DNA from 2 places in the Cellulomonas fimi ATCC 484 genome. Region 2 is predicted to be linked to the other one. Evidence: predicted binding sites of a transcription regulator. Region 2 holds the regulator's gene; the other holds the start of a gene.
What was found. The regulator LexA, encoded in region 2, represses DNA repair genes until DNA is damaged. The targets are predictions, from matches to a motif close to TCGAACANNTGTTCGA.
Positions count from the first base shown of each region.

Region 1: the regulator LexA is predicted to act here: its motif matches at 13,470-13,485, upstream of ruvA (Holliday junction branch migration protein RuvA).

Region 1 is NC_015514.1:2,245,769-2,261,273, reverse strand. Features, by position in the region: gene CELF_RS10335 (chorismate-binding protein) at 1-361, shown strand, start outside; gene CELF_RS10330 (aminotransferase class IV) at 366-1,229, shown strand; gene CELF_RS10325 (SsgA family sporulation/cell division regulator) at 1,317-1,745, opposite strand; tRNA gene CELF_RS10320 (tRNA-Val) at 1,982-2,053, shown strand; gene thrS (threonine--tRNA ligase) at 2,247-4,259, shown strand; gene CELF_RS10310 (HIT family protein) at 4,308-4,919, shown strand; gene pgsA (phosphatidylinositol phosphate synthase) at 4,927-5,538, shown strand; gene CELF_RS10300 (phosphatidylinositol mannoside acyltransferase) at 5,535-6,500, shown strand; gene CELF_RS10295 (glycosyltransferase family 4 protein) at 6,533-7,726, shown strand; gene CELF_RS10290 (hypothetical protein) at 7,723-8,430, shown strand; gene pdxS (pyridoxal 5'-phosphate synthase lyase subunit PdxS) at 8,522-9,454, shown strand; gene CELF_RS10280 (NUDIX hydrolase) at 9,451-10,107, shown strand; gene CELF_RS10275 (pyridoxal phosphate-dependent aminotransferase) at 10,166-11,380, shown strand; gene pdxT (pyridoxal 5'-phosphate synthase glutaminase subunit PdxT) at 11,392-11,997, shown strand; gene CELF_RS10265 (YebC/PmpR family DNA-binding transcriptional regulator) at 12,007-12,762, shown strand; gene ruvC (crossover junction endodeoxyribonuclease RuvC) at 12,817-13,383, shown strand; gene ruvA (Holliday junction branch migration protein RuvA) at 13,538-14,152, shown strand; gene ruvB (Holliday junction branch migration DNA helicase RuvB) at 14,145-15,212, shown strand; gene yajC (preprotein translocase subunit YajC) at 15,390-15,505, shown strand, end outside.
Region 2 is NC_015514.1:1,731,056-1,746,560, reverse strand. Features, by position in the region: gene CELF_RS08020 (HelD family protein) at 1-958, shown strand, start outside; gene serA (phosphoglycerate dehydrogenase) at 1,029-2,228, shown strand; gene CELF_RS08010 (DUF5302 domain-containing protein) at 2,340-2,537, opposite strand; partial or broken gene CELF_RS08005 (aldo/keto reductase) at 2,600-3,702, shown strand; gene CELF_RS08000 (S9 family peptidase) at 3,733-5,784, opposite strand; gene nrdR (transcriptional regulator NrdR) at 5,968-6,501, opposite strand; gene CELF_RS07990 (LysM peptidoglycan-binding domain-containing protein) at 6,863-7,321, opposite strand; gene lexA (transcriptional repressor LexA) at 7,584-8,345, shown strand; gene CELF_RS07980 (Rho termination factor N-terminal domain-containing protein) at 8,440-8,715, shown strand; gene CELF_RS07975 (L-lactate dehydrogenase) at 8,870-9,871, opposite strand; gene CELF_RS07970 (ATP-dependent DNA helicase) at 9,975-12,080, opposite strand; gene hflX (GTPase HflX) at 12,181-13,701, opposite strand; gene CELF_RS07960 (class I SAM-dependent methyltransferase) at 13,810-14,421, shown strand; gene CELF_RS07955 (thioredoxin family protein) at 14,424-14,822, opposite strand; gene dapF (diaminopimelate epimerase) at 14,819-15,505, opposite strand, start outside.

The sequences.
Region 1 (15,505 bases), 510 kb from region 2:
CCTGTGGGGCCGCCTGCTCGACGCGACGTACCCGCCCGGGTCGGTCTCGGGGGCGCCCAAGCTGTCGGCGCTCGACCTCATCGCGGCGCTCGAGACGCAGCCGCGCGGCCCGTACTGCGGCGCGGTCGGCTGGGTCGAGGTCGGTGCCGACGGCACGGTCCGCGCGGAGCTCGCGGTCGGCATCCGGACGTTCTGGTGGCGCGACGGGGTCCTGCGCTTCGGCACGGGCGCCGGCATCACGTGGGGGAGCGACCCCGACGCGGAGTGGGCGGAGACAGCGCTCAAGGCGCGCCGGCTCGTCGGCCTCGCGTCCACGTCCGCGGACGTCGCCGCCGGGCGCACGGACGGGGTGCGAGACTGACGCGATGAGCGTCGTGATCTGGTCCGACGGTGCGCTGCGCGAGCCCACCGACCCGCTCGTCACCGGCGTCGACCACGGCCTGACGGTCGGCGACGGCGTGTTCGAGACGTGCGCCGTGTACGACGGCCAGGCGTTCGCGCTGAGCCGGCACCTGCGCCGGCTGCGGCGCTCGGCCCTCGGGCTCGGGCTGGGCGAGCCGGACGACGCCGAGGTGCGCACGGCCGTGCGCGCCGTCCTGGACGCGGCCGGGCCCGACACGGGGCGGCTGCGCATCACGCTCACCGGCGGCCCGGGGCCGCTCGGCTCGCACCGGTTCGCCCCCGACGAGCAGCGCCAGACCCTCGTCGTCCTCGCCGGCCCGGCGACGCGCGCCGAGGTGTCGCGCGTCGTGCGCGTGCCGTGGGTGCGCAACGAGCGCTCGGCCGTCGCCGGGCTCAAGACGACGTCCTACGCGGAGAACGTGGTGGCCCTGGCCGAGGCGTACCGGCAGGGCGCCGACGAGGCGGTCCTCGCCAACACGGTCGGCGAGCTCTGCGAGGGGACGGGGTCGAACGTGTTCGTCGAGCGCGACGGGGAGCTCGTGACCCCGCCGCTGTCCAGCGGCTGCCTGGCCGGCATCACGCGCGAGCTGCTGCTCGAGTGGGGCGCCCAGGACGGCCTGCCCGTGCGCGAGGCCGAGCCGGGCGAGCTGCCGTACACGGTGCTCGACGACGTCGCGTCCGGGCGGGCGCAGCTGCTGCTCAGTGGCTCCATCCGCAACGTGTCGCCGACGGTGCGCCTGGACGACGTCGACGTCGTGCCGGGTCCGCTGTCCCTGCAGGCGCAGCGCCTGTTCCAGGAGCACGTGGGGCGCGACCTCGACCCGTGACCCGTCGCCGGACGCACCGCGCGCCCGTCCCCGGACACAGCACGACCGGCCCCGCCCGTCAGGGCGGAACCGGTCGGTCGGTGCGGGTCAGGCGGTGAGCAGCGCGGCGATCAGGGCCGTGATCTCGCTCTCCATGCGGGCGCTCTCGGCACCCAGCGGGACGAGGGCCTCCGTCGAGGCGAGGAAGCGCGTGATCGGCTCGGTCGGGGCGGCGAGCAGCGCGCTGCCCTCGACACCGTTGAGCGAGACGAGCGTGTAGTCGGGGTCTTCGTCGCGCCACACCTGCACGTCGCCGGTCCCGGCGGGCGCGTCGGCGGAGGCGAGCATCCCGAGGGACAGCAGCTCGCGGCCGAGGAGCCACGTGGACATCGTGTGCGGGCCCGTGAAGACCGCACGCACCGTGTACGGGTCCGACGTCCGGAACGACAGCTCGGCGCTGACCGGGATGACGCTCGCGTCCGATCCGATCAGCTGCATGGCGACGACCTCGACGACGTCGTACGACGACTGCGTCATCGGGTCCTCCTTCTCGCAAGGGCTGGAGGTCCCATCATGGCAGGACACATGCCCGAATGGACCGGTCCGCCCGACGAGTTCACCCGGAGGGACCTGTGCGATCACCCCTGCTGAGCCACCCTGCCGCGCCGCAGGCTCCCACCGTACGCCCGACGGGGTGTCGCCGGTGCCCGGTTCGGAATCTGGCCGCAGGTTGGGTAGCATCCTCTTCGACGTCGCCCCCGGGTGATCGTCGCGGGCGATTGGCTCAGTGGTAGAGCGCCTCGTTCACACCGAGGAGGTCACTGGTTCGAACCCAGTATCGCCCACCCGTGAAGGCCCCGGACCGGACTCGTCCCGGTACGGGGCCTTCGTCGTTCTCCGGCATCACCCGAACGGCCCAACGACGGTCCGCCGGGCGCGAGCGGCCGCGTCGCCCGCGCTGCCCCGGACGGAGGACCTGCGCCGGTAGCATCGAGGGGCCCGCCGCCCGGCCGGCACCCACCCAAGGAGGCAGCACCCGTGCCCGAGCTCATCACCCTCACCGTCGACGGGACCACCACGACCGCCGAGCAGGGGACGACGGGCACGCAGGTCTTCGCCGACCGCCGCGACGTGATCGTCGCGCGCGTCGACGGCGAGCTCCGCGACCTGCACCTGCCGCTGCCCGACGGCGCGGTCGTCGAGGGAGTCACGGTGCAGGACCCGGAGGGTCTCGCCGTGCTGCGCCACTCGGCCGCGCACGTGCTCGCGCAGGCGGTGCAGGAGGTCAACCCGAAGGCGAAGCTCGGCATCGGCCCGCCGATCACCGACGGCTTCTACTACGACTTCGACGTCGACACCCCGTTCACCCCGGACGACCTGCGCGCGATCGAGAAGGTCATGGGGCGCATCGTCAAGGAGGGGCAGACCTTCCGGCGGTGGGACGTCACGGAGGAGCAGGCGCGCGAGGAGCTGAGGGACGAGCCGTACAAGCTCGAGCTCATCGGCCTCAAGGGCGACCCCGCGGCGGCGGACGGCGCGTCGGTGGAGGTCGGCCTCGGCGGCCTGAGCATCTACCAGAACGTGCGGGGCGCCGGTCGCGAGAGCGAGCAGGTCGTCTGGCAGGACCTGTGCCGCGGCCCGCACGTGCCCTCGACCAAGGTGCTCGGCAACGGGTTCCAGCTCACGCGGTCCGCCGCGGCGTACTGGCGGGGGAGCGAGAAGAACCCGCAGCTGCAGCGCGTGTACGGCACCGCGTGGCCGTCGAAGGACGAGCTCAAGGCGTACCTGGAGCGTGTGGCCGAGGCCGAGCGCCGCGACCACCGCCGTCTGGGCAGCGAGCTCGACCTGTTCTCCTTCCCCGACGAGATCGGCTCGGGGCTGGCGGTGTTCCACCCCAAGGGCGGGCTCATCCGCATGGAGATGGAGGCGTACTCGCGCAAGCGCCACGTCGAGGCGGGGTACTCGTTCGTCAACACCCCGCACATCACCAAGGAGCGGCTGTTCCAGCTCTCGGGGCACCTCGACTGGTACGCGGACGGCATGTACCCCCCGATGCACCTCGACGAGGAGCTCGACGACGAGGGCAACGTCAAGCGGCAGGGGCAGAACTACTACCTCAAGCCGATGAACTGCCCGATGCACAACCTCGTCTACCGCTCGCGCGGGCGCTCCTACCGCGAGCTGCCGCTGCGGCTGTTCGAGTTCGGCACCGTGTACCGGTACGAGAAGTCGGGCGTCGTGCACGGCATGACCCGTGCGCGCGGGTTCACCCAGGACGACGCGCACATCTACTGCACGCTCGACCAGATGAAGGACGAGCTGACCCGTCTGCTCACCTTCGTGCTGGACCTGCTCAAGGACTACGGTCTCGACGACTTCTACCTCGAGCTGTCGACGAAGAACCCGGAGAAGTTCGTCGGCGACGACGACGTGTGGGAGCGGGCCACCGAGACGCTGCGGGAGGTCGCGCAGTCGTCGGGCCTCGAGCTCGTGCCCGACCCGGGCGGCGCCGCGTTCTACGGCCCGAAGATCTCGGTCCAGGCCAAGGACGCGATCGGGCGCACCTGGCAGATGTCGACGATCCAGCTCGACTTCAACCTGCCCGAGCTGTTCGAGCTCGAGTACACCGCGCCTGACGGCTCGCGCCAGCGTCCCGTCATGATCCACCGCGCGCTGTTCGGCTCGATCGAGCGGTTCTTCGCGGTGCTCACCGAGCACTACGCGGGCGCCTTCCCGGCGTGGCTCGCGCCCGTGCAGGTGCTCGCCGTGCCCGTCGCCGAGCCGTTCGAGCCGTACCTCGAGGACGTCGTCGCGCAGCTGCGGGCCGAGGGCATCCGGGCCGAGATCGACCGCTCCGACGACCGGTTCGGCAAGAAGATCCGCAACGCCTCGACGCAGAAGATCCCGTTCGTGCTCATCGTCGGCGGCGAGGACGCGGACGCCGGCGCGGTGTCCTTCCGGTACCGCGACGGGCGTCAGGACAACGGCGTGCCGGTCGCCGAGGCCGTGCAGCGCATCGTCACGGCCGTGCGCGAGCGCGCGCAGGTCTGAGCCGTGAGCACACCCGACCCCGGTGCCGGGGCCGCGCACGACGACGTCGTGACCGGCCCCGGCACCACCGGCGGAGCGGCCGGCGCCGAGACGCCCGACGGCCTGCCCGGCGTCCCCGACGGCTTCGAGCGCCTGTGGACCCCGCACCGGATGGCGTACATCGGGGGCCAGGACAAGCCGACCGACGCGCACGCCGGGCCGGGCTGCCCGTTCTGCCGCATCCCGACGCTGCCCGACGCCGAGGGGCTCGTCGTCGCGCGGGGCCGCACCGCGTTCGTCTGCCTCAACCTCTACCCGTACAACTCCGGGCACCTGCTCGTCTGCCCGTACCGGCACGTCGCCGACTACACCGACCTCACGACCGACGAGGTCACCGAGGTCGCGGAGCTCACGCGCACCGCCATGCGGGTCCTGCGCGCCGTGTCCGGGCCGCACGGGTTCAACCTCGGCATGAACCAGGGCGACGTCGCGGGGGCCGGCATCGCGGCGCACCTGCACCAGCACGTCGTCCCGCGCTGGGGCGGCGACTCGAACTTCCTGCCCATCGTCGGCCGCAGCCGCGCGCTGCCCGAGCTGCTCGGCGACACGCGCGACCGCCTCGCCGCGGCCTGGCCGCCGCCGGGTGCGACCCCGGCCACCGACGCGGACCTGAAGGGATGATCGGCACGTGCTGAACCGACTGCGGGGCGTGATGCAACGCGTCCTGACCCCGCTCGCCGGTGCGCTCCTGCGCGCGGGCGTCTCCCCGGACGCCGTGACCGTCGTCGGGACGCTCGTCGTGGTCGTCACCGCCCTGTGGGCGTTCCCCACCGGCCACCTGTTCCTCGGTGCGCTGCTCATCGCGCTGTTCGCGCTCACCGACTCGCTCGACGGCGTCATGGCGCGCCGGTCGGGCCGGTCCGGGCCGTGGGGCGCGTTCCTCGACTCGACCCTCGACCGGTTCGGCGACGGCGCGATCTTCGCGGGCCTGGTCCTGTGGTTCGTCGGTGGAGGCGACTCCCACGTCACGGCCGTGCTCGCGCTCGCGTGCCTCGTCCTGGGCTCCGTCGTGCCCTACGCCCGCGCGCGCGCCGAGGGCCTCGGCATGACCGCGTCGGGCGGGATCGCCGAGCGCGCCGACCGGCTCGTCGTCGTGCTGCTCGCCACCGGCGCCGTCGGGCTCGGGGCACCCACCGCGGTCCTCACCGTCGTCCTCGCGCTGCTCGCCGTCGCGTCCGCCGTGACCGTCGTGCAGCGGATGGCCAAGGTGCACCGCCAGGCCGTCGGAGCGGTCGAGTGAAGGTCGACGTCGCCCGCCTCTACGCGATCGCCTGGCGCGTCGCGGGCAAGGTGCCCGGTCCGCTGCTGCGCGGTGCCGCCCGGCTCGCCGCCGACGTCACGTGGCTGCGCCACGGCGAGGGCGTCCGGCGCCTCGAGAAGAACCTCGGCCGGGTCCGCCCCGAGCTCGACCACCGCGCGCTGCGCCGCCTGAGCCGCGCGGGCATGCGGTCCTACATGCGGTACTTCACCGAGGCGTTCGCGCTCGTCGCCGTGCCCCGCGAGCAGGTGGACCACCGCGTCCGCGCCGTGCACCGGGAACGGGTCCAGCCCTACCTCGACGAGGGGCGGCCGATCCTGCTCGCGCTCGCGCACGTCGGCAACTGGGACCTCGCCGGCGCGTGGGCCACCCGGCACCTGGCCCCCGTCACCACGGTCGCCGAGCGGCTCGAGCCCGAGGAGCTGTTCCAGGAGTTCGTCGCGTTCCGCGAGAGCATCGGCCTGAGCATCATCCCGCTGTCCGGCGGCGGCGACGTGTTCCGCGACCTCGTGCGCGCGGCCCGGGCGCCGGCCGCGGGGGTGGTCCCGCTGCTCGCGGACCGCGACCTGACCGCGCGGGGCGTCGAGGTCGACCTGTTCGGCCACCGTGCCCGCGTCGCGGCCGGGCCCGCCGCGCTCGCGATCTCCACGGGCGCGCCGCTGTTCCCGACGCTCGTGCGCTACGAGCGCCTGCGCGGTGCGCGCCGTCGTGCCGCCGGGACGCCGTGGGGCGTGACGATCGAGTTCAGCCCGCGCGTCGAGGTGCCCGCCGACGTGCCACGCTCCGAGCAGGTGCGCGCCGTCACGCAGGCGTGGGTCGACGAGGTGGCCGCGGGCATCCACCGTCACCCCGAGGACTGGCACATGCTGCAGCGCGTGTTCGTCGACGACCTCGACCCGGCGCGGTACGCCGCGACCGTGCAGGCGTCCGGGGCGTCGTCGTGAGGCTCGGGCGCGTCCGCAGCGACGGGCGCCCGCTGCGGGTCGGCATCGTCTGCCCGTACTCCTTCGACGTCCCCGGCGGCGTCCAGTTCCACGTCCGCGACCTCGCGGAGGCGCTCATGGCGCGCGGCCACCAGGTCTCGGTGCTGGCGCCCGCCGACGACGACACCCCCGTGCCGGACTACCTGACGGCGGCGGGCAAGGCGGTCCCCGTCCGCTACAACGGCTCCGTCGCCCGGCTCACGTTCGGGCCCATGACGGCCGCGCGCGTGCGCAAGTGGCTCGCGCAGGGGCAGTTCGACGTGCTGCACCTGCACGAGCCGGTCACGCCGAGCCTGTCCATGCTCGCCCTGTGGATCGCCGACGGCCCGGTCGTCGCGACGTTCCACACGGCGCAGGTGCGCTCGCGGTCCATGCAGGTGGCGTACCCCCTGGTGCGGCAGTCCCTCGAGAAGATCTCCGCGCGCATCGCGGTGTCCGAGGACGCGCGGCGCACGCTCGTCGAGCACCTCGGCGGCGACGCCGTCGTCATCCCGAACGGCGTCTACGTCGACACGTTCGCGGCCGCGAGGCCCGACGCGCGCTGGACCGGCACGCCGACCGCGCCGACGGTCGCGTTCCTCGGCCGGCTCGACGAGTCGCGCAAGGGGCTGCCCGTGCTGCTGGGCGCCGTCGGGCGCGTGCTCGACGAGGTGCCGGGCGCGCGGTTCCTGGTCGCGGGCCGCGGCGACACGGGCGCCGACCAGGCGCGCGAGGTCCTGGGGGAGCGCGCGGGCGCCGTCGAGTTCCTCGGGGGCGTGTCCGACGAGGACAAGGCCCGGCTGCTCGCGTCGGTCGACGTCTACTGCGCACCCCAGACGGGGGGCGAGAGCTTCGGGATCGTCCTCGTCGAGGCGATGAGCGCCGGCACGGCCGTGGTCGCGAGCGACCTGGGCGCGTTCTCGCGCGTGCTCGACGACGGCGCCGCGGGCGTGCTGTTCCGCGTGGGCGACAGCGAGGACCTGGCGCGCACGCTCGTGCGCGTGCTGCGTGACCCCGACCTGCGCGCGCGTGTGAGGGCGACCGCGAGCGAGTCGGTCCGCCGCTACGACTGGTCGGTCGTCACCGACCAGGTGCAGGCCGTGTACGAGATGGCGGTCGCCGGTCGCGACGCGCCCGTCGGGGAGGACCCGTCGTCGGTGCGCGGGGCCCGGCTCCTGGAGCTGCGCCGGTCACGGGGTGAGCGATGAGCTGGTCGGAGGTCGCGGTCCTCGTCACGCTCGTCGTGGCGCTCGGGGTGTGGTGGCTCTGGGTCACGGCGTCCCGGCTCGACCGGCTGCACCGCAAGGTCGCCGCGTCCCGGTCGGTCGTCGAGGCGCAGCTGCTGCGGCGCGCGAGCGTCGCGGCCGGGCTGGCGACGTCCGGACAGCTCGACCCCGTGAGCTCCGTGCTCGTCGCGGAGGCCGCGTGGGCGTCGCTCAGCGCGGGCGCGGCCGCGGCGGACGTCGCAAGCCTGCCGGCCGGGGTGCGCGAGCTGCTGAGCGCCGAGGAGGCCGCGGTCGCGACGGACGTCGACGAGCGCGGCCGGGTCGAGAGCGAGCTCTCCGCGACGCTGCGCGAGGCGCTCGGCGACCCAGAGGACGTCGCGGCCCTGCGCGCCGACCCGACGGGCGACGAGCTGCTCGGCTCGCTCGGCTCCGCCTGGTACCGCGTGCAGCTCGCCCGCCGGTTCCACAACGAGGCCGTCGCGCAGACGCAGCGCGCCCGGCGTGGACGCCTGGTCCGGCTGCTGCGCCTCGCGGGCCACGCACCGGCCCCGCGGACACTCGAGCTGGACGACGAGTGGCCCGCGGCGCTGGGCCGGCCGGGCGCGCGCGCGAGCGACGACGCGGCCCGTCCGGGCCCCTCGGCGCGCGGCACGGACGCGGCCGGCGACGCCCGCCGGGACGGCTGAGACGGCCGACGGGGCCGCACGGACGACGGACTACCATGGCGGGACGGGCCGCGCCCGGCCCCCCACCCCCACGACTTCTGTGAGGCTCGACGTGACCAGCGAGAACAGCCAGCCGACCACCACGACGCACGAGCCCGCCGCCGGCACCGTCGGCACCGCGCGCGTGAAGCGCGGCATGGCGGAGATGCTCAAGGGCGGCGTCATCATGGACGTCGTCACCGCGGAGCAGGCGAAGATCGCCGAGGACGCCGGCGCGGTCGCCGTCATGGCGCTCGAGCGCGTCCCGGCCGACATCCGCGCGCAGGGCGGCGTCGCGCGCATGAGCGACCCGGACCTCATCGACGGCATCATCGAGGCCGTCTCGATCCCCGTCATGGCGAAGGCCCGCATCGGCCACTTCGTCGAGGCGCAGGTGCTGCAGTCGCTCGGCGTCGACTACGTCGACGAGTCCGAGGTGCTCACCCCGGCCGACTACGCGCACCACATCGACAAGTGGGCGTTCACCGTCCCGTTCGTGTGCGGCGCGACCAACCTGGGCGAGGCGCTGCGCCGGATCACCGAGGGCGCCGCGATGATCCGCTCGAAGGGCGAGGCCGGCACGGGTGACGTGTCGAACGCCACGACGCACATGCGCACGCTGCGCGACGAGATCCGCCGCCTCACCTCGCTGCCGGAGGACGAGCTGTACCTCGCGGCGAAGGAGCTGCAGGCGCCGTACGAGCTCGTCAAGGAGGTCGCGACCGCCGGCAAGCTCCCGGTCGTGCTGTTCACCGCGGGGGGCATCGCGACCCCGGCGGACGCCGCGATGATGATGCAGCTGGGCGCCGAAGGGGTGTTCGTCGGCTCGGGCATCTTCAAGTCGGGCAACCCTGCCGAGCGTGCCGCCGCGATCGTCAAGGCCACGACGTTCTTCGACGACCCCGACGTGATCGCGAAGGTGTCGCGCGGCCTCGGCGAGGCCATGGTCGGCATCAACGTCGACGACGTCCCGGTGCCGCACCGTCTCGCCGAGCGGGGCTGGTGAGCGGGCCGGACCGCGCAGCCGGGGCCGCGGACGCGTCGTCGTCCGCGGCCCTCGGCGTGCCGGGGACGACGGGCGTGCCGCCCGCACGTGGGCACGCCGACGGCGGGGGACCGGTCCACGGGCTCGGGCCCGAGTGGCGGCCGGGTCCCGACGGCCTGCTGTTCCGGCGGGCCGCGCGGGTGATCCTGCTCGACGAGCACGACCGCGTCCTGCTCATGCGCGGGCACGACGTCGACCAGCCGGAACGGAGCTGGTGGTTCACCGTCGGCGGCGGCATCGACGACGGCGAGGACTCCCGGACCGCGGCGCTGCGCGAGCTGCGCGAGGAGACGGGCATCGTCCTGGACCCGGCGGCGCTGCAGGGGCCGGTGCTCACCCGGTCGGCGATCTTCGACTTCTTCGCGCAGCACTGCCGCCAGGACGAGGACCTGTACCTGGCGCGTGTGCGCTCGGGCGACGTCGGCGAGCTCAGCCGCGACGGCTGGACGGAGCTCGAGGCGGGCGTGCTCGACGAGCTGCGCTGGTGGCCGCTCGACGAGCTCGAGGCGGTGGACATCGAGGTGTTCCCCGCGGGGCTGCCGGCGCTCGTGCGGGACCTCGCGGCCGGCTGGGACGGCACGGTGCGGCACCTGGGGCTCGCGCGCGAGTCGTGACCGGTCGACCCCGACCGGGTGGTACTGGTCGGTAACGTCGGTGTGTACCGTCGACGGCATGCCCACCCTCGCGCCCACCTCGCCGACGCTGCACATCCCCCGCAGCGGCATCCGCACCCTCATGGAGCTCGCCAACCGCGACCCGGAGGCGCTCCACCTCGAGATCGGCGAGCCCGACGCCACGACCGCGCCCCACGTCGTCGACGCGGCCGCCCGCGCGGCGCACGACGGCCTCGCGGGCTACACCGCGAGCACCGGCATCCCGGCCCTGCGCGCCGCCGCCGCCGAGCGGGTCACGCGCGTCTCGGGCCGAAAGACGGCCGCCGACGACGTCGTCGTCACGCACGGCGCGATGCACGGGCTGACCATGACCATGGCCGCGCTGCTCGGGCCGGGCGACGAGGTGCTGCTGCCCGACCCGATGTTCCCGAACTGGGCCATGGCGGCCGTGTCGGTCGGTGCCACGGTGGGCACCTACCGCACCGCCCCCGAGGCGGGCTACGTCCCGGACCCCGCGGACGTCGAGGCCGCGATCGGGCCGCGCACGCGCGCGGTCGTCGTGTGCTCGCCGAACAACCCCACGGGTGCCGTGTACCCGGCCGAGGTCGTCGCCGCGCTCGTCGACGTCGCCCGGCGGCACGACCTGTGGGTGCTGTCCGACGAGTGCTACGAGGCCGTGACGTTCGGCGCGCCGCACGTGAGCCCCGCGGCGTTCGACACCGACGGACGGGTCGTCGTCCAGCACAGCCTGTCCAAGACGTACGCGATGACCGGCTGGCGCCTGGGGTATCTCGCGACCCCCCGGCACGACGTGGTGGAGACGCTCGGGCACCTCGCCGAGGCGACCGTCGCGTGCCCGTCGGCGGTCGGCCAGCACGCGGCGCTCGCCGCGCTCACGGGCTCGCAGGACTACGTCGCGCTCGCCGTGGCGTCCTACCGCGCGCGTCGCGACGCCGCGGTCGCGCAGCTCGACGCCGCCGGGATCGGCTACGTGCGTCCCGAGGGCGCGTTCTACCTCATGGTCGACGTGGGTGTCGCCGACACCGACGCGTTCGCGCTGCGGCTCCTCGCGGAGCGGCACGTCGCGGTCGCGCCGGGGGCGACGTTCGGGGCCGCGGCGCACGGGCGCGTGCGCGTGAGCCTCGCGGCGGCGCCCGACGTGCTGCGGACGGGGCTGGCGCGGCTCGTCGAGGCGGTCGAGGAGGTGCGCGCGGGCGACGGTGCGGCGGCCGACCGCCGGGCGCAGGCGGAGCCGCTCCTCGCCGCGAACTAGGATCCCCCGTCGTGACCGTGACCGTCGGAGTCCTCGCCCTGCAGGGAGACGTGCGCGAGCACGTGCACGCGCTGACCGTCGAGGGCGCGCACGCCGTGCCCGTGCGCCGCGTGCGCGAGCTCGACGCCGTCGACGCCCTCGTGATCCCCGGCGGCGAGTCGACGACCATCGACAAGCTGCTGCGGGCGTTCGACCTGTTCGCACCCGTCCAGGAGCGCCTGCGCGCCGGGATGCCCGCCTACGGGTCCTGCGCGGGCATGATCCTGCTGGCCGACCGGGTGCTGGGCGGCATCGAGGGGCAGCAGACCCTCGGTGGCGTCGACGTCACCGTGCGCCGCAACGCGTTCGGCCGCCAGGTCGACTCGTTCGAGACGGACCTCGCGGTCGAGGGCGTCGAGGACGGCCCGCTGCACGCGGTGTTCATCCGTGCGCCCTGGGTCGAGGAGGTCGGTCCGGCCGCCCGGGTCGTCGGTCGCGTCGAGTCGGGTCCCGCCGCCGGTAGGATCGTCGCGGTCCGCCAGGGACCGCTCCTCGTCACCTCCTTCCATCCGGAGGTCACGGGCGACACCCGGGTGCACCGTCTGTTCGTCGAGATCGTCCGCGAGAGCCAGGGGTAGGCAGAGCCGATGTCGGGTCATTCCAAGTGGGCCACCACCAAGCACAAGAAGGCCGTCGTCGACGCGAAGCGCGGCAAGCTCTTCGCGAAGCTGGTCAAGAACATCGAGGTGGCCGCCCGCACGGGCGGTGGTGACCCCGCGGGCAACCCGACGCTGTTCGACGCCATCCAGAAGGCGAAGAAGTCGTCGGTCCCGAACGACAACATCGACCGCGCCCTCAAGCGCGGGTCCGGCCAGGAGGCCGGCGGCGCCGACTACCAGACGATCATGTACGAGGGCTACGGCCCCGGCGGCGTCGCGGTCCTGGTCGAGTGCCTCACCGACAACCGCAACCGCGCCGCGTCCGACGTGCGCGTCGCGTTCACGCGCAACGGCGGCCAGATGGCCGACCCCGGCTCGGTGTCGTACATCTTCAGCCGCAAGGGCGTCGTCATCGTGCCCAAGGAGGGCACCGACGAGGACGCGGTCATGGAGGCGGTGCTCGACGCGGGCGGCGAGGAGGTCAACGACCTCGGCGAGTCGTTCGAGGTGCTGAGCGAGGCCACCGACCTCGTCCCGGTCCGCACGTCGCTGCAGGAGGCCGGCATCGAGTACGACTCCGCCGACGTCGTGTTCTGGCCGTCGACGCAGATCGAGGTCGACGCCGAGGGTGCGCGCAAGATCCTGCGCCTCATCGACGCGCTCGAGGACTCCGACGACGTGCAGAACGTCTACGCGAACTTCGACGCGTCCGACGAGGTCATGGCGGAGCTCGAGGACGACTGACGACAGGCGCGCAGCCTCCCGGGGAACGACCCGGGAGGCTGCGACCATACGAGCGTGCGCGTCCTCGGAGTCGATCCCGGCCTGACCCGGTGCGGTCTCGGCGTCGTCGACGGCCTGCCCGGGCGCCGCGCGCGGCTCGTCGCGGTCGGTGTCGCGCGCTCGCCGGTCGACGACGAGGTCGACCAGCGGCTGCTCACGATCGAGGCGCAGCTCGAGGAGTGGCTCGAGGAGCACGCGCCCGACGCGGTCGCCGTCGAGCGGGTGTTCGCGCAGCACAACGTGCGCACCGTGATGGGGACCGCGCAGGTCGCGGGGCTCGCGATGGTCGCGGCAGCACGGCGTCGCATCCCCGTCGCGCTGCACACCCCCAGCGAGGTCAAGGCCGCTGTCACGGGCAACGGCCGCGCCGAGAAGGCGCAGGTGCAGACCATGGTCCAGCGGCTGCTCGGCCTGGAGGAGCTGCCGCGTCCCGCGGACGCCGCGGACGCGCTCGCGCTCGCGATCTGCCACCTGTGGCGGCCGGCGGGTGCGCTGGGCGCGCCGCAGCGCGCGCCGGGCTCGATGACCGCGGCGCAGCGCGCGTGGGCCGCGGCCGAGCAGGCGGCGAAGCGGCGCGCCTGAGCCCGCGTCGACGGCGGGCACGGCCACTGCCCGGTCGGAGGCGACGGCGGGCCCCGGGGGAGCGCCGACCACGGCGGGCGTGTCCGTCGTACAGGTGTTCGGGCGTGTGCGAGAGTAGCGCCGTGACGGACGGGACGACGGAAGGGGCGCGGGCGTGATCGCGTCGGTGCGGGGCACGGTCCTGGCGGTGCGGCTGGACTCGGCCGTGGTCGAGGTCGGTGGTGTCGGGATGCTCGTGCAGGCCACGCCCGCGACGCTCGCCGGGCTGCGCGTGGGTGCGCAGGCCACGCTCGCGACGTCGCTCGTCGTCCGGGAGGACTCGCTCACGCTGTTCGGCTTCGCCGACGCCGACGAGCGCGAGGTGTTCGAGGTCGTGCAGACGGTGTCGGGCGTCGGCCCGCGCCTCGCGCTGGCGATGCTCGCGGTGCACACGCCCGACGGCCTGCGCCGGGCGGTCGCGGGGGAGGACCTGGCCGCGCTCATGCGGGTGCCCGGCATCGGCCGCAAGGGTGCGCAGCGCATCGTCCTCGAGCTCGGGGACCGCCTCGGCGCACCCTCCGGCGCGGGTGCGCCCGCCACGTCGTCGGCGGCGTCGGACGACCGGCGCGACCAGGTCGTCGAGGCGCTCGTCGGGCTCGGCTGGAACGCGAAGGCGGCGGGGGACGCCGTGTCGGCCGTCCTGCAGGACGCGCCCGGCCCGGTCGCCGCCGACGAGGTCGCGGGCGTGCTGCGCGCCGCGCTGCGCACGCTCGGCGGCGGTCATGGCTGACGGCGACGACCTCGATCTCGACGTCGCGACCGAGCGGCTGCCGGCGGAGTCGCTGGTCCGCTCCGGTGCCGACGACGTCGAGCGGGCCGCGGAGGCGGCGCTGCGACCGCGCACCCTGGACGAGTTCGTGGGGCAGCGCGTCGTGCGCGACCAGCTCTCGCTCGTGCTGCAGGCCGCGCGCCGGCGCGGCCGCGCACCCGACCACGTCCTGCTGTCCGGGCCGCCCGGGCTGGGCAAGACGACGCTCGCGATGATCATCGCCGCCGAGCTCGGCACGTCGCTGCGCGTCACGAGCGGCCCGGCGATCCAGCACGCGGGCGACCTGGCCGCCGTGCTGTCCTCGCTCGAGGAGGGCGAGGTGCTGTTCCTCGACGAGATCCACCGCCTCGCGCGTCCCGCGGAGGAGCTGCTGTACGTGGCGATGGAGGACTTCCGGGTCGACGTCGTCGTGGGCAAGGGCGCGGGCGCGAGCGCGATCCCGCTCGCGCTGCCGCCGTTCACCGTGGTCGGCGCGACGACGCGCGCGGGCCTGCTGCCGGCACCGCTGCGCGACCGGTTCGGCTTCACCGGGCACCTCGACTTCTACGAGACGCACGAGCTCGAGCGGGTCCTGCTGCGCTCGGCCGGCCTCCTGGGGGTGCCGCTGGACGGCGACGCCGCGGCCGAGATCGCGTCGCGCTCGCGCGGCACGCCCCGCATCGCGAACCGCCTGCTGCGCCGCGTGCGCGACTGGGCCGAGGTCCGCGGCGACGGGATGCTGAGCCTCGCGGCCGCACGCGCCGCGCTCGAGGTCTACGAGGTGGACGCGCGTGGGCTCGACCGGCTGGACCGGGCGGTCCTGTCGGCGCTGTGCACGCGGTTCGGCGGCGGGCCGGTCGGCCTGACGACGCTCGCCGTGGCCGTCGGCGAGGAGCCCGAGACGGTCGAGACCGTCGCCGAGCCGTTCCTCGTGCGCGAGGGGCTCATCGGCCGGACGCCGCGCGGGCGCGTCGCGCTGCCCGGCGCGTGGGAGCACCTGGGCCTCGACCCGCTCCCCGGGCCGGGCACGCTGTTCGGCTGACGACGCGCAGGTCCTCGTGGGGGCGGCCCGGGGCGTGCCGTGGAGGGTGCGCCGGTCGCGGTCGACGCCGACGGGGGAGTGCGATCGGGAACCTCGCGGTGCCACGGGACGTTGGAGCGGCGAGCCGCTGCGCCTAGACTGCGGCGGACACATCACTCGATCGGAGCCGTACCAGTCGTGGACCCCACCTTCCTCGTCATCCTCCTCCTCGCCTTCGGCGCGTTCTGGCTCATGTCCAGCCGGACCCGCAAGCAGCAGCGCGAGGCCCAGGACTTCCGGAACAACCTGGCGCC
Region 2 (15,505 bases):
CGCCCCGTGGACGCCGGCCGACGTGCCGCTGCTCGACGAGGCCGCCGAGCTGCTCGGCGAGGACGACCAGGCGGCGCGCGCGCAGGCCAGGGCCGCGGCCGAGCGGCGTGCGTCCGAGCTCGAGTACGCGCGCCAGGTGCTGCAGTCCACCGGCAGCGGCGCGCTCGTGTCCGCCGAGATGCTCGCCGACCGGTTCGCGTCGACGGGTCCGGCGCTCACGACCGCCGAGCGCGCCGCCGCGGACCGCACCTGGACGTACGGGCACGTCGTCGTCGACGAGGCGCAGGAGCTGTCCGCGATGGCCTGGCGCGCCCTGCTGCGGCGCGTGCCGACCCGTTCGCTCACGATCGTCGGCGACGTCGCGCAGACCACCGCCGTCGCAGGCGCGCGCGACTGGGCCCGGATGCTGGACCCGGTGCTGCGCTCGTCGTGGCGGCTCGCGGAGCTCACCGTCAACTACCGGACCCCGGCCCTCGTCGCGGAGACCGCCCGCCGCGTCGCGGCGGCCGCACGGCTGCCCGTCAGCCCGCTGACGTCGGCGCGCGACGTGCCCGACGCCCTCCTGGTCGACCGCGTCTCCGCCGACGGGCTCGCCGTCGCCGCTGCGCGGCACGCGGAGAAGTCGGTCAGCGAGGTCGCCGACGCCACGGGTGCGGGGCGTGTCGCCGTCGTCGCGACGCCCGCGACGCTCGCACGCGTCGACGAGGTGCTGCGCGACGCCGGCACCGCCGCCGTCCTGGGCAGCGGCGCGTCGTCCGCCGACCTCGACGCCCCGCTCGTGCTGCTCACCCCGCGGGAGGCGAAGGGTCTGGAGTTCGACGTCGTCGTCCTCGTCGAGCCAGCCGAGGTCCTCGCGGCGTCCGCGGGCGACCTCTACGTGGCGATGACGCGCCCCACGCGCACCCTGCGCGTGGTGCACGCGGCCGACCTCCCGACGGGGTGGGACGCCCCCGCCTGAGCGGCGGTCGCGCGTGTCCGAGGGCCGGACCGTCTTGGGTCGCGGGGCGGACCGGGCGCACCATAGGGGCGTGCCCAAGGCCCTGCTGCTCGAGAACCTCCACCCGCAGGCGCGCTCGATCCTCGAGTCCGCCGGCTTCGACGTGACCACCCGCACGGGTGCGCTCGACGAGCACGAGCTCGTCGAGGCCCTGCAGGGGGTCCAGCTCCTCGGCATCCGCTCCAAGACGCACGTGACCGCGTCCGTGCTGGAGCGGGCCCCCGACCTCGTCGCCATCGGCGCGTACTGCATCGGGACCAACCAGATCGACCTCGCGACCGCGGCGTCGCGCGGCGTCGCGACGTTCAACGCGCCGTTCTCGAACACGCGCTCCGTCGTGGAGATCGCGATCTCGGAGATCATCGCGCTGACCCGCCGCCTCACCGAGTTCGACAGGGCGATGCACGACGGCGTGTGGAACAAGTCCGCGACCGGCGCGCACGAGGTCCGCGGCCGCACGCTCGGCATCATCGGCTACGGCAACATCGGCACCCAGCTGTCCGTCCTCGCCGAGAACCTCGGCATGTCCGTCGTCTTCTACGACACCGCCGAGAAGCTCGCGCTCGGCAACGCCCGGCGCATGGACACGCTCGACGAGCTGCTCGAGGCGGCCGACGTCGTCACGCTGCACGTCGACGGCCGCAGCGGCAACGCCGGCCTGTTCGGCGCCAAGCAGTTCGCCCGCATGCGCCCCGGCTCGGTGTTCCTCAACCTGTCGCGCGGGTTCGTCGTCGACTACGCGGCCCTGCGCGACGCGGTCGTGTCGGGCCACGTGAGCGGCGCGGCGGTCGACGTCTTCCCGGTCGAGCCCAAGCGCAAGGGCGACCCGTTCGACTCCGAGCTGCGCGGCCTGCCGAACGTCATCCTCACGCCGCACACCGGCGGCTCGACCGAGGAGGCCCAGGAGGCGATCGGCCAGTTCGTGTCGAACAAGGTGCGGGACTACCTCGCCACCGGCTCGACGACGCTCAGCGTCAACCTGCCCAACCTCGCCCTCGACCAGCCGCCCGGCGCGCACCGCCTCGCGTTCCTGCACCGCAACGTGCCCGGGGTGCTGGCCGCCGTGAACGCGACGCTCGCCGAGCACGGCGTCAACGTCGAGGGCCAGCTGCTCGCGACGCGCGGCGAGCTGGGCTACGTGGTGACCGACGCCGGGTCGAGCGTCGACCAGGCCGTCGTCGACGCGCTCGCCTCGCGCCCCGAGTCCGTGCGGCTGCGCCTGCTGTCCTGACCCACCTGCCCGGCCACCCGGGCGCTGGACGTGCGAGAGGCCCCGCCGATGCCGGCGGGGCCTCTCGCGTGATTCGGGCCGGTCGCGGACCCGCCGGTGCGGACGCTCCCGTCAGGAGGCGCCGGACTTGCGCTGGAAGCGCCGCTGGACCGGGCCGGCCGTCTCGGAGCCGTGCACGGGACCGGTGTTCGTCGACGCGTCGGCCGTCCGGTGCTGCGCCGCCTTCTTGCGGTCGAGCGCCTCCCGGAACTTCGCCTTGGCGTCGTCGCTCGCCGCCCCCGCTGCCGGCTTCGCGCTGTCGTTCCCCATCGGCGTCTCCTCGTGGTGCTCGGTCGGTCGGCACGACCGGGACGGAGTCGCCGGTCGTGCGCATGTGCCCGCCCAGCCTCGCCTACCGCAGTGCCCCGCGCCAACCGTTTGTGCCCCGCAGGCGGGCACCGCGTAGGTTCGGCGGCGTGAGCGTCGCGCCCCTGCCCCACCGCCGCGCCGGCGGACTGTCCCTCCCGGTCGTCTCCCTCGGGCTGTGGCAGAGCTACGGCGAGGCCCGCCCGTTCGCCGAGCAGCGTGAGGTCGTCCTGCACGCCGTCGACCGGGGCGTCGTGCACCTCGACCTCGCGAACAACTACGGCCCGCCGCCGTTCGCCGCGGAGGAGAGCGTCGGGCGGCTGCTCGCGACCGACCTGCGCGGGCACCGCGACGAGCTCGTCGTCACCACCAAGGCGGGGTACCGGGCGTGGCCCGGCCCGTACGGCGAGCACGGCTCGGCGAAGTACCTTCGCGCGTCGCTCGACGAGTCGCTGCGACGGCTCGGTGTCGACGCCGTCGACGTGTTCTACAGCCACCGGTTCGACGCGGCGACGCCGCTCGAGGAGACCATCAGCGCCCTGGGGGCGGCCGTGCGCGCGGGCAAGGCGCTGCACGTCGGCATCTCGTCGTACTCCGCCGACCGCACCGTGCAGGCGCTCGACGTGGCGCGGCGGCTGGGTGTGCCGCTCGCCGTGCACCAGCCCGCGTACTCGCTGCTCAACCGCTGGGTCGAGCAGCCGGGCAGCGACGGCCGGACGCTCCTCGACGTCGCCGCCGACGCCGGGATGGCCGTCGTCGCCTTCTCCCCCCTCGCGCAGGGGATGCTCACGACGCGGTACCTCGACGGCGTCCCCCCGACTCGCGCGCCGCACGCGGCGGGCCCCTGCGGCCCGAGTGGCTCACGGACGACGTGCTCACGCACGTCCGCGCGCTCGACGCCGTGGCGCGCGGCGGCGGACGGACGCTTCCTCAGCTCGCCCTCGCGTGGGTGCTGCGCGACCCGCGCGTGACGTCCGTCCTGGTCGGTGCGCGCACCGTGCAGCAGCTCGACGACAACCTGGCCGCCGCGACCGCCGCACCGCTCGACGACGACGAGCTCGCCGCGGTCGAGCCGCACGCCGTCGAGGCCGGCATCAACCTGTGGGGCCCGCGGTCCAGCGACCGCTGACGTCCCACCCGCCGGCCCCGACGGGCGCCGTCAGCCCACCGGCAGGTGCCGCGCCCACCACGCCAGGACGTGCTCGAACCGCTGCACGCGGTGCCGGGGGCGGCCCGACCGCGTGAGCTCGTGACCCTCGCCCGGGAAGAGCAGCAGCTCCGCCTCGACGCCCCGCCGGCGCAGCTCGACGAACCACCGCTGCCCCTGCTCCACCGGGCACCGCCAGTCCTGCTCCGAGTGGATGACCAGCGTGGGCGTCGTCACCGCCCCCACGTGGGCCATCGGCGACTGCGCCGCGACCGCGCGACGCCCCTCCTCGTCCGCCGCGTCGCCGAGGTACTCCAGCCCGAAGAACCAGCCGATGTCGCTCGACCCCACGAAGCTCACCGGGTCGAGGAAGCCGCGCTCGACGACCGCGGCGGCGAAGCGGTCCGTCCGCGTCGTCAGCCACGCCGTCAGGTACCCGCCGTACGACCCGCCCATCACGCCGACGCGCTCCGCGTCCGTCTCCGGCAGCGCGAGCGCCGCGTCCAGCAGCGCCAGCACGTCGTCCGCGTCGACGGTGCCGAACGCGCCGCGGATCGCGGCACCGTGCGCGCGGCCGTACCCCGCCGAGCCGCGCGGGTTGCCGAGCACGACCGCGTAGCCCGCCGCCGCCAGCACCTGGACCTCGTCGAACAGCGCGTGCGTGTACTGCGCGTGCGGGCCGCCGTGGATCATCAGCACCGTCGGGTGCGGCCCCGTCCCGAACCGCTCCGGGTCCGGCGTCACGACCCACCCGTGCACCGGGTACCCGTCCGGCGCGACCGCGTCGAGCTCGCGCGGCTCGCGCAGGCGTCCCGTGGCACGCAACGGCGCCGACAGGTCCGTGCGGACCCGCACGGCGGGACCGTCGACGACCAGGACGTCACCCGCGGTCGCCGGCCCGGCGGCCACCGCGACCACCCGCTCGCCCGCCGCCGCCGTCGACACCGTCGACGCCGACGCGACGGCCGCGCCCGTGAGCACGTGCGAGCCGCCCAGCAGCGTCGTGAGCCCGCCGTCCGCACCGACGCGGGCGAGGTGCACGGCCCCGCGGTGCTGGAGGCCGACGAGCGGGCCGTCCGCGGACGCCGCGAGGATCCCCGCGACCAGGTCCACCGACTCGGGGTCCGTGAGCCGTACGGCCCGCCCGGGCGTCCGCCCCGGCTCGCCGCCGTCGAGGTCGACGCGGAACAGCCCGAGGTGCGCGGCGACGAAGTCGCGCCCCGACGGGCCCACGTCGGTCGCGAGGAGCCACACGGCGGCACCGTCCGGCGTGGGCAGGACCGTCTCGACCGTGAGCGTCGCACCGTGGTCCGCGTCGGTGACCGGCACGAGGCCCGTCAGGCCCGTCGGTCCCCCGGCGACCGGGACCAGGACCGCGTCCCGGCGCAGGTCCTCGTCGCGCGCGCCGTGCCGCGCCACCGCGGCCACGAGCGCGTCGCCCGACGGCAGCCAGCGCGCGTCGCGCACGTCGAGGTCGCCCTCGGTGAGCTGCCGCGCCGCGGGCACGGCCGGCGCGTCGGTGACCGGAGCGTCGGGGTCCGTCGCGACGGCGGGAAGGTCGACCACGAACAGGTGCTGCCGTCGGTCTACGCCGAAGCCGAGGCCGTCGCTGCGGTACTGGAAGCCCGTGATGTGCCGCGGCGGCTCGCTCGCGGGGTCGCCGTCCGGCACGTAGCGCCCCTCCTCCGGGACACGAGCGAGATAGGCGACCGACGAGCCGTCGGGCGAGAAGCGGGGCGACGAGGCCCCGAGCGGAGCGTCGGTGAGCTGCACCGGCTCGCCGCCGGTCGCCTCGACGACGAAGACCTGCGGTTTGCCCCGCGGCTCTGCGCGGCAGAACACGACCCAGCGCCCGTCGGGCGAGACGTCCGGGGCGGTGTCGCGGTGGCCGCGGGTGAGCGGGACGGCCGCGACGTCGCCGTCGAGCGGCACGCGCCACAGGTGGCCGACGTACTCGTCGGACCGCGGGTCGGGCCGGGTGACGGACACGACGGCGGCGGAGCCGTCGGGCAGGACGGCGGGGGAACCGGGAGTGCGCAGCAGCGCGAGGTCGTCGGGGATCACCGCTCGAACCTACGTGACCGTCGCGGGCTCACGGACACGGACGGACGCCCGCGGCGAGCCCCGCGGCAGCGCGCGTCGGAGCGCGGCCGGCGACGGCAGCCGGCGTGCGTCGACGTACGGCCCGCGACGGCGCCCGGCCGACGACGGCGTCAGGCGAGCGGCTCCGACGCGCGGGCGGCGGCGTCAGACCGGTGTCGGCTCGGCCGGGTCGTCCTCGACGTCCGCCCGGTCGTCCGTCCGGTCGTCCCCAGCGTCGCGCTCCACGCGACCCTCCCGGTCGGCGCGCAGCACCGTGATCGCGGCCTCGAAGTCCTCGAGCGAGTCGAAGGCCTGGTAGACGCTGGCGAACCGGAGGTACGCGACCTCGTCGAGCTCGCGCAGCGGCCCGAGGATCGCCAGACCGATCTCGTAGGCGTCGATCTCCGCCGATCCGGACGAGCGCAGCGTCTCCTCGACGCGCTGCGCGAGCACCGCGAGGTCGTCCTCGCTCACCGGCCGCCCCTGGCACGCCTTGCGTACGCCCGTCGCGATCTTCTCGCGGCTGAACGGCTCGGTGACGCCCGACCGCTTGACGACCGACAGGCTCGCCGTCTCGAGCGTCGTGAATCGGCGGTGGCACTGCGGGCACTGGCGGCGACGGCGGATCGACGCGCCGTCGTCGGACGTGCGCGAGTCGACGACCCGGGAGTCCGGGTGTCGGCAGAACGGACAGTGCACCGCTGTCTCCTCGTGGTCGCGGAGGTGGCTGGTTCCGCCGTCCGCTGGGGTCGTCCCGGCGACGCTAGGTCACGCCGGAGGGACGTCGCAAGGCGGGCGCGCACCGGCCGGTGCTCCGCGCACGGGGGTGGCCGCGTCGAGCGACCACCCCCGCGGGGACGCCCCCGTCCCAGGTCACGGACCGACTCGCCTCGGCCCGGCGCGGTGCTGCGGCGAGCGCGGCTGTCGACAGCAGCGCTTCCGCACCTCGACGAGCCCCCCAGCCCGTCTGATGAGGTAAGGCTAACCTATCTGCGTCCGCCTCGACCGTCAACGTCGCTGCACGCTCAGCCACCGGCACCCACGCGGGCGGCGGGCCGGGTCATCGCGCGGGCAGGATGATCGTCTGACCAGCCATCAGCCCGGCGCTCGGCAGCTCGTTCAGCCGCACGAGCTCGAGCACGACGTCGCGCACGTCCTCGCCGGGTCGCGCCACGTCCTCGGCGAGCGCCCAGAGCGTCTCGCCCTCGAGCACCACGTGCCGCGTGACCTCCATCGCGCCCGACACCGGTGAGTCCGCCGCTGCGCGCGAGGCGACGAGCGACACCGCGACGCACAGGAGCAGGGCCAGCAGCACCACGACGACCCGACCGCGCGTCGTGAGCCGCAACGGTCCGGGCACCGCCGCGTCGCGCGCGGGACGGGCCCGGCGGGCCTCCGCGACATCACCCGTCCGGACGAGCGTGAGGTGGCCGCGCGACACCGCAGGACGGCTCGGGGCGGCCGGTCGCCCCGGCACCGCACGCCGCACGCCCGCCGGGGACAGCACCGCTGCGCTCATGTTCGGCCTCCTCCGCTCCCGTTCGAACGCCTGTTCGTCGAACGCCTGTACGAGTTCTACCAGCCGGGCCCGACACGTGTCGAGAGAAGATCGAACAGGTGTTTGATCTCGCAGCTCGCACTGCCTAGGCTGGCCGCGCAGGGCAAGCGCACCACCGACCACCGACATCGCGGCCCCGGGCCGCGCGGCCGGACGTCGGCACGGCGGCGGCGCGGGCCTGTCAGCAGGGCGGCGACCGGCCGACGACGTCAGGAGGGTGCAAGTGAGCGCGAGCGGGGACACCGGGACGACCGGGACCGACCAGGCCGTGGCGACGGTGCACGCCCTGCCGGACGGGCCGCACGGCGTCGACGGCCTGACCGCGCGCCAGCGGCTCGTCCTGGAGACGATCCGGGCGTCCGTCGAGTCGCGGGGCTACCCCCCGAGCATGCGGGAGATCGGCGAGGCCGTCGGCCTGACGAGCCCGTCGAGCGTCAAGCACCAGCTCACGGTGCTCGAGCGCAAGGGGTACCTGCGGCGCGACCCCAACCGCCCGCGTGCCATCGAGGTCGTCCAGCCCGACGACTCGCGCGGCGTGGGCACGTGGACGGCGCCGGACGGCAGCCGGTCCGCGTTCGCGCCCACGGGCGACGACGGCGAGCGCGTGCCCAGCCCGTCGTACGTGCCGGTGGTCGGCCGGATCGCCGCCGGCGGGCCGATCCTCGCGGAGCAGGTCGTCGAGGACGTGTTCCCGCTCCCCCGCCAGCTCGTGGGCGACGGCGACCTGTTCCTCCTGCGCGTGGCGGGCGACTCGATGGTCGACGCCGCGATCTGCGACGGCGACTGGGTCGTCGTGCGGCGGCAGCCCGTGGCGGAGAACGGTGAGATCGTCGCCGCGATGATCGACGGGGAGGCGACCGTCAAGACGCTGCGGCGCGCCGACGGGCACGTCTGGCTGATGCCGCACAACGCCGCGTACTCCCCCATCGCCGGAGACGAGGCGACGATCCTCGGCCGCGTCGTCTCGGTGCTGCGCAGCCTCTGACGGTTCCGCTCCGGCTGCGGCGGCCGGTGGAGCGCGCGAGGCTGGGGCGTGCGCCGGCCCGCGCCGGTGCGGACGACGCACAGGAGGTGGCGGCATGCCCGGACGGATGAGAGACCCCGGACCGAGCGTCAAGGACGCCCGGCTGTACGAGCGGCTTCGCGACGAGGGCAGCAGCAAGGAGAAGGCCGCGCGCATCGCGAACGCCTCAGCGGGCTCGTCGCGCGCCTCCGTGGGCCGCGCGGGCGGCCGCTCCGGCGACTACGAGGACTGGACCGTCGCGGACCTGCGCACGAAGGCCGCCGAGGTCGGCATCCAGGGGCGGTCGTCGATGCGGAAGTCCGAGCTCGTCGCAGCGCTGCGCCGGCACTGACCCGCCCAGCGCCACCGACCCGCCCAGGAGCGCGCTGGCCGACGTCGACACAGCCGGGTGCCGTCCCTCGCGGGCGGCACCCGGCTGGTCACCACTGCCGGGACGACGCGGAGCCGGCCGGCAGGCGCCCGCCGGTACCGGACGAGCGCAGCGGTCAGAAGCCGAAGGAGCGCGCCACCGAGCGGACCGCGTCCGCCGAGCGACGCAGCCCCGCCAGCTCGTCGGCGGACATGGGCACCGCGAGCCGGTCGCCCACTCCACCCGAGCCGACCACGGCGGGCACGGACAGGCACACGTCGGAGATCCCGTAGTAGCCGTCGAGCAGCGAGGACACGGGCAGGATCCGCGACTCGTCGTTCAGCACGGCCTCGATGATGCGCGACCCTGCGAGCGCGACGGCGTAGTTGGTCGCGCCCTTGCCCTCGATGATCCGGTAGGCGGAGTCGACCACCTCGTGCGCGATCCGCTCGCGCACCTCCGCGGTGAGCGGGCCGCGGCCGCCGAGGCCGTTCCACTCGAGCAGCGGCACCGCGCCGATGCTCGCGGAGCTCCACAGCGGGAGCTCGCTGTCGCCGTGCTCACCCGCGACGTACGCGTGCACGTTCTGGACGGCGACGCCCGTCTCGCGCGCGAGGAGGTAGCGCAGCCGGGAGGAGTCCAGCACCGTGCCGGACCCGAACAGCTGCGACGGCGGCAGGCCCGAGATCTTCAGGGCGGCGTACGTCACGACGTCGACCGGGTTCGTCACCATGACGTAGACGGCGTCGGGCGCGACCTCGACGACGGAGGGCAGCACCTTGCGGACCAGCGCGATCGTCGCCTCGGCGAGGTCGATCCGCGTCTGGCCGGGCTTCTGCTTCGCGCCGGCCGTGAACATCACGACGTCGGCCCCCGCGCACACCGCGATGTCGTCCGAGCCGACGACCTCGGCCATCGGCATGAACTGGATGCCGTGCCCGAGGTCGAGAGCCTCGGCCTCGGCCTTGGCCCGGTTGATGTCGAACAGCGCGACGGTCCGGGCCGCACCGCGCATGAGGGCGGCGTAGGCCATCGTCGAGCCGACGGCGCCCGCACCGACGATCGCGAGCTTCGACGTGCGACGCCGGGGCACGGTCGGGTCGGGGACGGCGTCGTCGAGGTCGGGGATGTCGGTCATGGGGTCCTCCTGCGTCGTCGTGCGGCCGCCCGTCGGTCGGGTCGGCCGGGCAGCGCGTCGGTACCCACCAGGAGCGGCACCGCGCGTCGGCGCTGGTCCGAGGCTAGTCCGCCGCAGCGAGACGCTGCAGTGCGGACACGGCGACGTCGCGCTCGGTGGTCCGCCAGAACGCGGGGAGCGAGCGCGCGAGGAAGTCGCCGTACCGGGCGGTCGACAGCCGCGGGTCGAGGACGGCGACGACGCCGCGGTCCTCGACGGTCCGCACGAGCCGACCGGCGCCCTGCGCGAGCAGCAGGGCGGCGTGCGTCGCCGACACCGACATGAACCCGTTCCCGCCGGCCGCGGCGACGGCCTCCGCGCGTGCGGAGCGCACCGGGTCGTCCGGGCGGGGGAAGGGGATGCGGTCGATGAGCACGAGCCTGCACGTCGGGCCGGGCACGTCCACGCCCTGCCACAGCGAGAGAGTGCCGAACAGGCACGTCGGCTCGTCGGCCGCGAACTGCGCGACGAGCGTCGGGAGCTGGTCGTCGCCCTGGAGCAGGACCGGCACGTCCAGGCGCTCACGCAGAGCCAGCGCCGCCGCCGTGGCGGCACGTCGCGACGAGAACAGCCCGAGCGTCCGGCCGCCGGCGGCGCGCACGAGCGCCTCGATCTCGTCGAGCTGCGCGTCGGTCGCGGGCTCACGGCCCGGGGGCGGCAGCCGCCGGGCCACGTAGAGGATGCCCTGGCGGGGGTAGTCGAAAGGGCTGCCGACGTCGAGCCCGCGCCACGTGGGCGTCGCGTCCGGCGACTGGGGTGCCTTCTGCGTGGGCTCGTCCTCGTGAGGTCGGACCTCGGTCGGCCCCACGGGCTCGGCGTCCGGGCGGACCTCGAGGCCCACCGACCTCGCCACGGGGTCGAACGACCCGCCGATGGACAGGGTGGCCGACGTGAGCACGCCCGTGCGCCCCGCCAGCAGGTGCGTGCGGATGAGGCCGTTGACCGCGAGCGGCGCAGCGTGCAGCCGCGTGAGCACCGCGCCACGCCGGTCCTCCGAGCGGGCGCACCACAGCACGGTGTGCCGTGTGTCCTCCGGGTCGGCCGCCATGCGGTCGGCGACCTCGAACAGCGCGAGCATCGCGGACGCCGCCATCTTCAGCCCCCCGTCGGGCGGGGCCGCCTTGCCCCCCGCGGCAGGCTCGGGCTTGAGCACGCTGAGCAGCGTCCGGGAGGCGTCGCGCACCGCGGCGACGGCGGCGCGGGGCGCGTCCGGCAGCCCGTCCGGGAACCGTCCCTCGGGCAGCTCGACGAGAGCCGCGGCGAGCGCCTGGCCCGCGGTGTCGAGGTCGGTGGTCGGCACGCCGCCGTGCCGCCGCGCGAGGCGCGCGGCGTGCTCGACGGTCGCGATCGACAGGTCGGACGTCGCCTGCGCGGTCACGCGGTCCGTGAGCTCGTGCGCCTCGTCGACGACCAGGACGTCGTGCTCGGGAAGCACGCCCGGCGAACCGGACGCGGCGATCCCGAGCATCGCGTGGTTGGTCACCACCACGTCGGCCTCCCGCGCCGCGGCGCGCGCCCGCTCGGGGAAGCACTCGTCGATCATCGGGCAACGGGTCCCCAGGCACTCCAGCGACGTGACCGAGACCTGGCTCCAGGCCCGGTCGGTGACGCCCGGGACGAGGTCGTCACGGTCGCCCGTCGCTGTCTCCTGCGCCCACTCGCGCAGCCGCACCACCTGCTCCCCCAGCGACTCACCGCCGTCGCGCCGCCCTGCGCCCGCGACCGCGGGGTGGTCCGCGGCACCCGCGTGGTCACCGAGGTCGAACAGCGTGCCCGGCTCGTCGTCGGGGTACCCGCCGGCGACCTTGTGCACGCACGCGTAGTTGTGCCAGCCCTTGAGCAGCGCGATCCGCGGGGCGCGCGGCAGCCGCGGCGCGAGCGCGTCGGCGACGAGCGGGAGGTCCCGCGTCACGACCTGCCGCTGCAGCGCGAGCGTCGCCGTGGACACGACCACGCGCTCGTCCGCCAGGACCGCGTGGCGGACCGCGGGCACGAGGTACCCGAGCGACTTCCCCGTGCCCGTGCCGGCCTGCACCAGCAGGTGCTCACCCGACTCGAGCGCGTCCGCGACGGCCGTCGCCATCGTGTGCTGGCCGTCCCGGCGCGCACCCCCGAGGGCGCCGACGGCGAGGTCGAGCAGGTCGTCGACCGAGGGTTCGGCTGGGGGCACCGCGACAGCCTAGTCGGGCTCGCCCACACCCCGACGCGACGCCGGCCGGTCGCCCACGAGGGGTGACCGGCCGGTTCGCAGCAGCTCGCGCCGCCGGGGCTCAGCGGGCGACGGAGGCCGCCTCGAGCTCCGCGGCGAGCGCCTCGTCCACCCGGGCCCGCAGCGCGGTGCCCAGCGGCGTGTGCTCCTCGGCGTCGATGTCGCCGTGCTCGTGCACCCGGCTCACGAGGTCGCCGCGGTCGTACGGGACGACCACGTCGACCGCGACGCCCGGCCGGGGCAGCTGGTCGGCGATGAGCGCCTGGAGCTCCGCGATGCCCTCACCCGTGTGCGCCGAGACGACGACGGAGTGCACCTCGCGCGACCGCAGCCGGGCGATCGCCTCCGCCGACGCACGGTCGGCCTTGTTGAGCACGATGATCTCGGGGACGTCCATCGCGCCCGGGATGTCGGCGAAGACGTGCCGGACGGCCGCGATCTGCCCCTCGGGGTCCGGGTGGGAGGCGTCGACGACGTGCAGCAGCAGGTCGGCGTCCGCGACCTCCTCGAGCGTCGAGCGGAACGCCTCGACGAGCTGGTGCGGCAGCGCGCGCACGAACCCGACGGTGTCGGCGAGCGTGTAGACCCGGCCGTCCGTCGTCTCCGCACGGCGGACCGTCGGGTCCAGCGTCGCGAACAGCGCGTTCTCGACGAGCACACCGGCGTTCGTCAGCCGGTTGAGCAGCGACGACTTGCCGGCGTTGGTGTACCCGGCGATCGCGACCGACGGGATCGCGTTCTTCTTGCGCGACGCGCGCTTGGTGCGGCGCGCGGGCTCCATCGCGGCGATCTCCCGCCGCAGCTTCGCCATCCGGTTGCGGATCCGCCGGCGGTCGAGCTCGATCTTCGTCTCACCGGGACCACGGGAGCCCATGCCGGCACCTGCCCCGCCGACCTGGCCACCGGCCTGCCGGGACATCGACTCGCCCCACCCGCGCAGGCGCGGCAGCAGGTACTCGAGCTGCGCGAGCTCGACCTGCGCCTTGCCCTCCCGGGACTTGGCGTGCTGCGCGAAGATGTCGAGGATCAGCGCCGTCCGGTCGACGACCTTGACGCGCACGATGTCCTCCAGCGCGCGGCGCTGCGACGGCGCCAACTCGCCGTCGACGACGACCGTGTCCGCGCCGACCGACGCGACGAGCATCGCGAGCTCGGCCGCCTTGCCGGACCCGAGGTAGGTACCGGGGTCGGGCGTGCGGCGCCGCTGGATGACGCCGTCGAGGACCTCCGAGCCCGCCGTCTCGGCGAGCGCCGCGAGCTCGCGCAGGGAGATCTCCGCGTCCTCCGCCGTGCCCGTGCCCCAGACGCCGACCAGCACGACCTTCTCGAGGCGCAGCTGGCGGTACTCGACCTCGGTGACGTCCTCGAGCTCGGTCGACAGCCCGGCGACCCGGCGCAGCGACGTGCGCTCCTCGAGGTCGAGCTGGTCGCCGTCGAACGACGAGTGGACGGTCGCACCGTCCTGGAGCGCGGTGCCGGCCCGGGCGAGCACACGCGCGACGACGTCGTCGGCGACGTCCTGCACGGATCGAGGCGGGTCGTACGCCTCGGCCTCGTGGGTGGTGTGCTGCGGGTCGTTCACGCGGATCCTCTCGGTTCGGGTCCTCCCAGGGTCGCACGGCACCCCCGACCCGGCGACGCATTTCGCTGCCGGCCGAGCGGTTCGGCCACCGCCGGTAGGGTCGGCGTCGTGACCGGCCAGGAGCACTACTTCACCGCGCAGCCCGCGTCCCCGGTGGAGCTGCGGACCGTGGGTGTCGAGCTCGCCGGGCGGCGCGTGCAGGTGCAGACCGCCGGCGGCGTGTTCTCCCCCGACCACGTCGACCTCGGCACGCAGGTGCTGCTGCGCACGGCCCCGCCTGCGCCGGCGCAGGGTGACCTCCTGGACCTCGGGTGCGGCTGGGGACCCGTCGCGCTGTCGCTCGCCCTCGAGTCGCCCGACGCCCGCGTGTGGGCGGTCGACGTCAACGAGCGCGCGCTCGACCTCGTCCGGCGCAACGCCGCCGCGCTCGGGCTCGCCAACGTGGTGGCCGCCCTCCCCGACGACGTCCCCGACGACGTGCGCTTCGCGACGATCCGCTCCAACCCGCCGATCCGCGTGGGCAAGGACGCCCTGCACACGCTGCTGCTGCGCTGGCTGCCGCGCCGCACGCCCGGCGGCGACGCGCACCTGGTGGTCGGCAAGAACCTCGGCGCGGACTCGCTGCAGCGCTGGCTCGCCGACGCGCTCGGTGCGGGCACCGTCGTCGAACGGACCGCGAGCGCCAAGGGCTTCCGGGTGCTGGCGGTCCGCGACGCCTGACGTCAGGCGGTCGCGTCCGCGAGGGCGGCCCGCACCTGCGCGAGCGTCGGCACTCCCGCGGCCCGGCGGCGCACCCGCCCGCGCACGTCGAGCACCAGGACCGTGGGGGTCGAGGTGACGTCGAGCCGCTCCCCGAGCGCCAGGTGGTCGGCGACGTCGAGCTCGACGTGGACGACGCCCGGCTCCGAGCGGAGCGCGTGCTCGACGACGAGCCGCGTGCGGCGGCACGGGGTGCAGAACGTGCTGGAGAACTGCACGACGGTCGCGCGCGCGCCGAGCGCTGCCCCCAGGTCCTCGGCCGCGAGGACCACGACCCCGCCCGGTGCCGTGGCGACGGCCCGTGGCAGGTCCCCGGGGGCCTGCGGCGCGCCGACCGCGCCGGCGCCGGGCGCCGTGCTCACGGGGTCCGCGTCGCGACCGCTGCGAGGTCGACCGTGGCCGTCGCGACGAGGACGGCGGGTCCCGCGAGCTCGACGTGGCCGTCGGACAGCGCCGTGACGCGCACGGTGCCGCCGGGCACGTCGACGAGCCACACGTCGGGCGCACCGGCACCGGCCCACGTCCGCACCGCGAGCGCGGCTGCGCACGCGCCCGTCCCGCACGAGCGGGTCTCGCCGACGCCGCGCTCGTGCACGCGCATCGCGACGCGGCCGACGAGCGCGCCGTCGGGCCCGGGTGTCTCCCCCAGGGGCACCACGAGCTCGACGTTCGTGCCGTGCGGCGGGACGGGACGCACCTCGGGCGCGCGCGTGAGGTCGGCCGCGTCGAGCTCCTCGGGGCCGGGGAGCGCGAGGACGGTGTGCGGGTTCCCGACGTCTACGCCGAGCGCCGGCCGCACGTCCGCCAGACCGGCGACGGCCACCTGCGCGTCGAAGCCGTCACGCACCGCGTCCTCGCCTCCGGGCAGGTACCAGCGCCCCATGTCGACCGCGTACCAGACCGCGTCGGGCAGCCCGTCCGGGACGGGCACGCGGCGCACGCGCCGGACACCGGCACGCGTGCCGAGGACGAGCTCGCCGTCGGACGCGTCCCAGAGCCCGAGGCGCTCCGCGAACGCGGCGACCACGCGCACCCCGTTGCCGCA